Regions from separate parts of the Sporosarcina sp. FSL K6-3508 genome, predicted to be linked through region 1. Evidence: predicted binding sites of a transcription regulator. Region 1 holds the regulator's gene; the other holds the start of a gene.

Region 1 (4,437 bases):
GCTTCGAATAACACTTCTGAGATTTTCTCAGAAGGTATCTTATTTTTATGCGACATACCCGAAGCATCTTCTAAATAAATACCTTTCAAACTGATGCCATCTTTTTGTACTGTTTCTTTCATAACACGCAAGCCGGCATCCCAGCTGCCTTCATTATATACAGCCCGTCCCATCGATTTTGCTAAAATTTCAGCATGTGCATTGTTGCTAAGCTTCATGAAGGGCATCATCAAGTAGTACAAGGACATCGACTTTTTCGTTGCAAGCAATTGGGCATTCGCTGGAGTTTTGGATCGACTTACTTTCGTAGTTTTACTGAAACTGATGCCTTGTTTAGCAAGCGCTCGTTTGAAAACATCAGCTGTGTATGCACTCGGATTCGAAACCGTCACCCATTGACGTTTACCGCTCGAGTTGACGGGGATGTTTCCTGAGACGATGATCGTATTCGTTCCATATTGGCGAGCCATTGTCACTGTGTTCGGCTTACCTTTAGGAACCGTTCGCGTTCGATTGACAACTTTAACAATGTTTGTGTGTGGAGTTAACGTAACGGCTGCCGGCTTGCCGTTTTTCGTTGGTTTTGCTTGAACGATCGTTGTCCCTGCATCATAATCTTCATTCGGCGACAACGTCAATGCCGAGATTTGTGCAGCGTAATAATGCGTTTCATCCGATTTATAAATACCCGGAGATAAACGCTTTGTGTCAAACCATGTATCATCCGCCACAATATTTCCTGTGATGGACTTGATGCCTGACTGACGCACCTCTTTCGCAAGCTGCTGCAAATCCCGTTCCATTAAGGTCGGATCTCCTGTTCCCCGCAAATAAAGCTGGCCGTTCAGGACACCGTTTTTCACGGGCCCACTCGCTAATACATCTGTCTGGAAGGTATAATCTTCGCCCAACACTTCAAGAGCAGTCGTCGCAGTTAACACTTTAACATTGGACGCCGGCGTGACGCCTTGATCCGCTCGGTATTGATATACGATTTTATTCGAATCCGCCTCACGTACAACTATACTGCTCTTCGTACCGCGCATGCGCTGACTCGTAATAACCTGATTGATTCCAGCTTCCATAGCTTTATAAGATTGCTCTGCAGCAACCGCTTGACCTCCTGTTATAGGAGTATAGACACTCGCACTGACTAAAACTGCACCTAGTAACCATTTACTCAATCGACGTTGAGTCTTTTTTCTATTCACTGAATCTCATTTCCTCCCAATCTCGTTGTCCCTGCTAGTTTACCATATTGCGTACTTCAACTGAACCCAATTTATAACAGAAACAAAAAATCCTCCTGCATAGGCAAGAGGACTTGAATTTTATTTGTTTGAATCGGTTTGATTCATCACTTTATCGATTTGACGTTGCTGCTCTGCTTTCACTTCTTCCAGTTTCCGCAGTTGTTCAGCTTTTTCAAACTTCCTATATCCTAGACGTGAGATCACGATACTGATTTCATATAGGATGAACAAAGGAACCGTGACGAACAAATGCGATACGATGTCAGGAGGTGTGATGAATGCCGCCAATACGAACAGGCCAAAGTAGGAATATTTCCGTACCTTCACCAAGACTTTTGGCTGCAATATTCCTAAACGGGATAAAAATAAAATGACGATCGGCAGCTGGAAAACGAAACCGAACGGCAAAAGTATAGAAAAAAGAAAAGAGAAGTATTCGTTAATACCAATTGTCTGTTCAATGTTTAATTGATCAGACAAATTAATCATGAATTTCATAATATATGGCAGTAACACGAAATACGAGAAACTGATCCCTGCTAAAAACAGAAGAAAAGCAAAGGGAATGTACGACAGTGTGACTTTTCTTTCTAAATCACGAAGACCTGGGGATATGAACGCCCACAATTGATACATTAGGACCGGTGAAATAATGATGATCGCCAAGAAAATGATTACCTTTAAATAAATGACAACCGGATCGACGACATTAAATGCATTCAACACTACTTCTTCTGCCGGTGTATCATATTGGATAAAGTGAATCAAAGGCTTTGCAAAAAAGAAACTGGCAATCACGCCAACAATAAAGAAAACGACGATAACCATCAGCCGTTTTCGAATCTCATCTATATGTTCAACGATCGTTAAGTTTTTATCTGCCATCAGACTAACACCCTAACTTAGCGCACTTCTTCTTTCTTGTCTTCAACCTTTTTTACCTCATCGTCATCCGCAAGACCTTTCGTTGCGTTTTTAAACTCACGCAATGAAGAACCGAATGCTTTACCGATTTCAGGTAACTTCTTAGGACCAAATATAAGCAATGCGATAACCGCAATAATTAACAAACTACCAACGCCTGGAGCCATGATTGGTCACCTCCTCATAATATGTCTATTCTACACGAAAACCCTCGCATTTACTATTGCCAGGTCAGTTCATTTGTGAATCTTTTACGTCATTTTTAATGAGATAAATCAATGTCTGTAACTCGCCGGAAAGATCGATGCTTTGGATACGGATCGTATCGGGTACAGCCAGCCGTTCAGGGGTGAAATTCAAAATTCCTTTCACACCAGTTTGAGCGAGGCGGTCCGTCAATTCCTGTGCCACTCTCTTCGGTACGGTCAAAATAACCATTTCGATCCCTAGTTCAAGGATTTTCTCCTCCAGTCGATCAGGCGGATAGATCGGAATATGATTCCGTTCTTCGCCGTCATAAGGCGCTTTCGGATCAAATGCTACAACAATTTTCGTGTTGTGAATCTTTTGGAAGTTGTACTTCAGAAATGCATTCCCAAGACTCCCGACCCCGATCAAAGCCACATTTGTTTCTTCATCTTGGTCTAGTGTCTCGCGGAAAAACTGCAATAATGAATCAACATCATAGCCGTATCCTTTACGTCCCAGCGCACCAAAATGCGAGAAGTCCCTGCGAATTGTAGCGGCATCAATCTTCATTGCTTCGCTTAATTCACTAGACGAAATTCGCTGTACACCTGCATCTGCGTAATTGCGTAAAAATCTATAGTATAAAGGCAATCGTTTCGTTGTTGCCTGCGGAATTCTTTTTGTACCCACTGCTTTCCTTACCCCCAGTGTTGCCCTATTACATCCTCCGCTTAAATCCTCAAGGAAAACGAAGGTGAGCCGCTTTTATCGTACAGGAGAACCCATCAGTTGTAAAGCCGATTATTGCATGGTGATACCGATTCCATTAAACTTAGAAGGGAATAGAGGTGTGAGGCTTGATTATTTTACAAGTAAATGGACTGACCAAGTCTTTTTCAGGCACGGATCTGCTGGAAAATGTGCGTCTCGAAGTTCAACATCGAGACCGCGTTGCATTAGTTGGACGCAATGGTGCCGGAAAATCGACATTATTAAAAATAATAGCAGGCGAATTATCAGCCGACGAAGGCGATATTATCATCCCGAAAGACGTACGAGTCGGCTATTTGGAGCAACATAGCGGTATTGATTCAGAATTGACGATTTGGGATGAAGTAATGACAGTATTTGCACCGCTTCGACAAAAAGAAGAACGTTTACGCACTCTCGAGCATCAAATGGCCGAGCCTTCCGTCTACGAAGACGCAGATCGCTATGCGCGTGTTATGGCTGAATATGATGAACTGCAGATTGCATTTAAGGAAGCAGGAGGCTATCAGTTTGAGGCCGATGCGCGTTCTGTCCTTCATGGAATGCGGTTTTATCCGGAAGACTACGAGAAGCCTGTCGATCTATTATCCGGCGGCCAAAAGACGCGGCTCGCGTTGGCTAGGATGCTGCTGAGCAAGCCGGATTTATTAATACTGGATGAACCGACGAACCATTTGGACATCGAGACCTTAAATTGGCTGGAGCGCTATCTATCCGCTTACGAAGGGGCGATTCTGATTGTTTCGCATGACCGTTATTTTCTCGACAAGGTCGTGACAACAGTCTATGAGGTATCTCGTCGAAAAGTGACGAAATACAGTGGAAATTACAGTACCTACTTAGATGAGAAAGCGAAAAATTATGAAAGGGACCAAAAGCTTTTCGAGCAGGAACAAGATGAGCGCGCGAAGCTTGAAGAGTTCATCCAGAAAAACATTGCACGCGCATCGACTTCCAAAATGGCGAAGAGCCGCCGCAAACAACTGGAACGCAGGGAGTGGATGGATTCACCTGAAGGCGATGAAAAGTCCGCAAACTTTTCATTTTCATTGGATCGGCCGAGCGGCAATGATGTCCTTTCCCTCGATGACGTAAAGATTGGCTATGGATCACAGCCCGTGTCAGAACATATTTCCGTACGCGTCTATAAAGGAGACCGCGTTGCTTTTGTCGGGCCGAACGGCGTCGGCAAGTCGACGTTACTGAAGACCATCGTCAAGCGTAATGAGTTGCTTGACGGCGATATTCGCTATGGTACCAACGTCCAGTTCGGATACTATGACCAAAACCAGGCAACATT
Region 2 (4,437 bases), 890 kb from region 1:
TTTCATTCAATTTAAAACCGAACACTTTCGGGAACCAATAATGGAAGCCGGCGATGACGCCAAATACAGTACCCGGAATCAATACGTAGTGGAAGTGCGCAACCAAGAACATTGTATTGTGATATTGATAGTCGGCACTCGCCATCGCTAACATGACGCCTGTTACCCCTCCGATTGTAAAAATCGGAATGAACGCGAGTGCATAGAGCATCGGGGTCGTAAAACTTATTTTCCCTCGCCGCAAAGTAAAGAGCCAGTTAAATATTTTCACACCAGTCGGTACTGAAATGGCCATTGTTGTAATGGAGAAAACACTGTTGACCATGACACCATGCCCCATTGTATAGAAATGGTGGACCCATACTAGGAATGACAGCAAGGAAATGACGACCATACTATAGACCATTGATTTATAGCCATACAAGTTTTTTCGGGCAAACGTAGCAATGATCTCGCTGTAAATACCGAATGCCGGCAAGATAACAATGTATACTTCCGGATGACCCCATACCCAGAACAAGTTCGCCCAGAGCATGTCCATTCCGCCATTTTGCATCGCAAAGAACTGCGTGCCGAATTGGCGGTCGAGCATCATTAACGCAAGTGCTACTGTCAATACAGGGAAAGCGAAAATAATAATGACACTTGTTATCAAAATGGACCATGTAAACATCGGCATTTTCATTAATTTCATACCAGGTGCCCGCATTTTAAGTATCGTCACGAGGAAATTGATCCCCGTCATAAGCGTCCCGATTCCTGCAATCTGCAATGCAAGGGAGTAGTAGTTATTTCCGACAGTCGGGCTGAACTCCAAACTGGCAAGCGGGAAATATGCAGACCAACCTGCATCAGGCGATCCTCCGATGACAAAGGAAATATTCAACAGCATCGCTCCGAAGAAAAAGAGCCAGAAGCTGACTGCGTTTAAACGCGGGAATGCTACGTCCCGTGCTCCAATTTGAAGCGGAACGACCACATTCATTAAACCAATAATGAAAGGCATTGCCATGAAGAGAATCATGATAATCCCGTGAGTTGTGAAAATTTCATTGTAATGCTGTCCGTCAAGCAAACCATTATTTGGTACAGCCGTTTGCGCTCTCATTAAAAGTGCATCGACTCCTCCGCGGAACAACATGAGTAAAGCGGCAATAATATACATGACACCAATCTTTTTATGGTCAACCGTGGTCAGCCATTCACGCCAAAGATATCCCCACTTTTTAAAATATGTAAGACCAGCCGGAATCGCGATGGAGACAAGCACAATACTGACCATCGCCGCGTAAATCATCGGTTCACCGGTGACAAAAAATTCATCCCATTTCATAGATGTAAACTCCTTTCGAGGTTTGGGTTGAAACTAGTTATTCTGATGTTCACCGTGTATAGTTGAATCATTTTCATGCATCGTTCCCATGTCCATGTCCGCATTTTTCTCGTGTTGATGGCCTGCATGCTCACCTTCAGGGGCCGGACTGAATCCTAAATGCGTAGACCTATAAGTTTTACGGCCCAAAATACCAGGCTCAAGCAAGTGATTGAACTCTGCTTCTGTTAACATAGGCGCTGTTTCTTTCACATCCTGCACCCATTCGTCATACTGTTTTGCAGTCAGGACTTGTGCTTCAAACTCCATATGTGCAAAGTCTTTCCCGCTAAAGTTGGAGTTTTTTCCCATATACGATCCTGGCGTATCAGCAGCCAAATGAATCGTCGTCACCATATCACTCATTGCATATTTTTGGCCTGCCAACTGAGGAATCCAAAAGCTTGTGATCGGACCGTATGAATAAAGTTTGAATTCAATCGGACGATCTTTGGGAATATTAACGTAATTCACGGTTTCAATGCCTTCTTCAGGATAACTGAAATGCCATTTCCAGTTGGATGAAGAGGCATAGACAATGAGTGGTTTTTCATTTGCATATGCTTTTGGTGTATTTTCCACGTCTACCGTAGAGCGTACAGTGACGACAGATAAAATCACTACTATGATGATCGGAATGGAGATCCACGTTATTTCCAACCATTTGCTTCCTTCTTCATGCGGCGGCTCATAATCAGCAGCCAATTTAGACGATCGATACTTCACTAACATAAAAGCAAAGAGAACATACACAACGAATAAAATTCCCGCCATCATTAGGATAGAAAAGAGAATTGTATCCGATATCGTTTGAGCCTGTGGACCTTTTGGGTCAAATATAAGCAACGGGTTATCACAACCGGATAAAATCATGAGTAGAAAACTCGAAATTAATAACCACTTTTTCTTCAATGGGGCTCCCCTCTTCCTTCTGTATTTAAAGCGCTCATATTCCATTAACTATATTTAAATATCAATAAAAGCTAATATTTATTACATTTAAAGTAAAATAGCACTTTTGTGAAATCTATATTATGCCTTTCATAAATGAAAAACAATAGATAACAATCGTTGTCACAAAAGGTTATTATATATATTTTTATATATTTGCAACTCATTAAAATGTTAGAAGTTAATACAAATTAAAGGAAAATTGGATTGTGAAATTATTATGAAAAACTATATATTATAAACCGTTTCACTTGACTATTTTACATAAAAAGTATTTTCCACTGCGAAAATGCAATACAAAAACCTCATGGAAAAGAGCCAATTACCTTGTAATTGGCTCTTTTCCATGAGGGGGAACCCTGTACCTATTCTCAACCTATCTTGCATATAATAGAACAAACTTAACAGAAATGACGAAAAATCAACATGTTTATTATAAAGAATAGTTAGGAAGTGAATGGTAGCACATATCTAAATTCTCCAAGATTGAAAGGAGGTGAATAAACATGGGAGCGAAATGGATTAAAGCGGCTGTTATTTATTTTTTAATCGGAGTAGGTTTTGGACTTTATATGCACGCGACAATCGAACTTCAGTGGGGGGCAACACACGCACATATAAATGTTGTTGGGTGGTTGACGACTGCTGCAATCGGTATTATTTATTCAGTATATCCGAAAGCCGGAAACAGTGCGTTAGGAAAAGCACAATTTTGGCTCTATAACATCGGATTGCCGATCTTATTGCTAGGTATGTTGATCATCCAGCCAGCTATCGGTGCCCCATTGATGCTCATACAAATTTGTGTTTGGGGCGGAGGTATCGCTTTAGCTTTCTCTATTCTTCTATTTATCGTAAATGTGTATAAAAATGTAGAGGCGCCGGCGAGAGTATAAACAAAGATAACTGGGCAACATAGAGTAAGTTCGTTGCCCAGTTATCTTTAAATATATCCATTAATTCGCGATTTGTCTTCTTCATGTATTTCACTCTTTAAATCTTTAATGCTTTCTTCCCTACGGTCATTTTTTTCTTTGATTTTGGCACGTTCTTCACCTTCTGCGAAGTGCATTGCTTCCTTCGCTGCTTCCATATTGCTGATCGTTTTGTTCAATCTTTCCTTGTTATCAGCTGGATCATTCGGCTTGGGAAAGTTTTTATCCATTTTCCATCCTCCTTCCTTCGCTTTTCCTTCCAAATTAGCTTTCCCATATTTCTTAATATTATTTACACCGTTTTAGTCTAAGAATACAAAGAACTTTTTGAAACATTGTGCCATAATTGCCAAAAATAACTTCACGCTTATAAAATCTTCAAGCGAACACTTGACCACCGTTTACATGCAATACTTGCCCGGTTACGAAGCGAGAATCATCAGAGGCAAGGTAAACAAAAGTCGGTGCTACTTCAAATGGCTGCCCTTGCCGATCCATCGGGTTACCCGCCAAAACTACTTGGTCTGCTGAAAAGCTTGCAGGAATCAATGGAGTCCAAATTTTACCTGGTGCAATAGCGTTGACACGGATTCCTTTGCTGACCAAATTTCTAGCCAATGCCCGTGTCAAACCCACAATTGCCGCTTTTGTTGCTGTATAATCCATTAATTGCTCATTGCCTTCAAAAGCAACAACGGAAGCTGTATTAATAATGGAACTACCCTTTTTTAAATAGTTCATTGCGGCGCGTGTAGTATAAAAATGGGAATAAACATTTAGTTTAAACGTCTCATCAAATTGGTCATCGCTAATATCTACAATGCTCAATTGCTGGAACTGAATGCCGACATGGTTACAAAGGATATGAAGTGAACCGAATGTATTGACCGTTTTTTCGACGATCTCCACACATTGCTTTTTATGGCGCAGATCACCGGGCAACAGAAGGCAGCGCTGGCCAAGTTCTTCAATTCTGTCTTTAGTCCGTTTGGCATCCTCATGCTCATCTAGATAGGCAATGGCTACGTCGGCTCCCTCCTTTGCAAAAGCAATGGCAGTCGCAGCTCCTATACCGCTGTCACCTCCTGTAATAAGTGCTGTTTTTCCTTTCAACTTGCCACTTCCCAAATAATTTGGGTTTTCGATGATAGGCCGCGGCACCATTAATGCTTCCCTTCC

What was found. Region 1 encodes Rex, which represses fermentation and respiration genes when NADH is low (regulators of the CRP and FNR family bind a similar motif). Its sites were predicted from a motif close to TTGTGAAATATTTCACAA; they were not measured.
Region 2: qoxA (cytochrome aa3 quinol oxidase subunit II) is a predicted target of Rex. The motif match lies at 2,531-2,548, and genes of this name have one in related genera.

The regions. Positions count from the first base shown of each region.
Region 1 is NZ_CP152016.1:3,161,814-3,166,250, forward strand. It holds gene dacB (D-alanyl-D-alanine carboxypeptidase/D-alanyl-D-alanine-endopeptidase) at 1-1,211, opposite strand, end outside; gene tatC (twin-arginine translocase subunit TatC) at 1,332-2,138, opposite strand; gene MKX97_RS15655 (twin-arginine translocase TatA/TatE family subunit) at 2,156-2,344, opposite strand; gene MKX97_RS15660 (redox-sensing transcriptional repressor Rex) at 2,409-3,056, opposite strand; gene MKX97_RS15665 (ABC-F family ATP-binding cassette domain-containing protein) at 3,224-4,437, shown strand, end outside.
Region 2 is NZ_CP152016.1:2,267,485-2,271,921, forward strand. It holds gene qoxB (cytochrome aa3 quinol oxidase subunit I) at 1-1,333, opposite strand, end outside; gene qoxA (cytochrome aa3 quinol oxidase subunit II) at 1,367-2,284, opposite strand; gene MKX97_RS11120 (hypothetical protein) at 2,830-3,219, shown strand; gene MKX97_RS11125 (small, acid-soluble spore protein tlp) at 3,267-3,488, opposite strand; gene MKX97_RS11130 (SDR family oxidoreductase) at 3,637-4,437, opposite strand, start outside.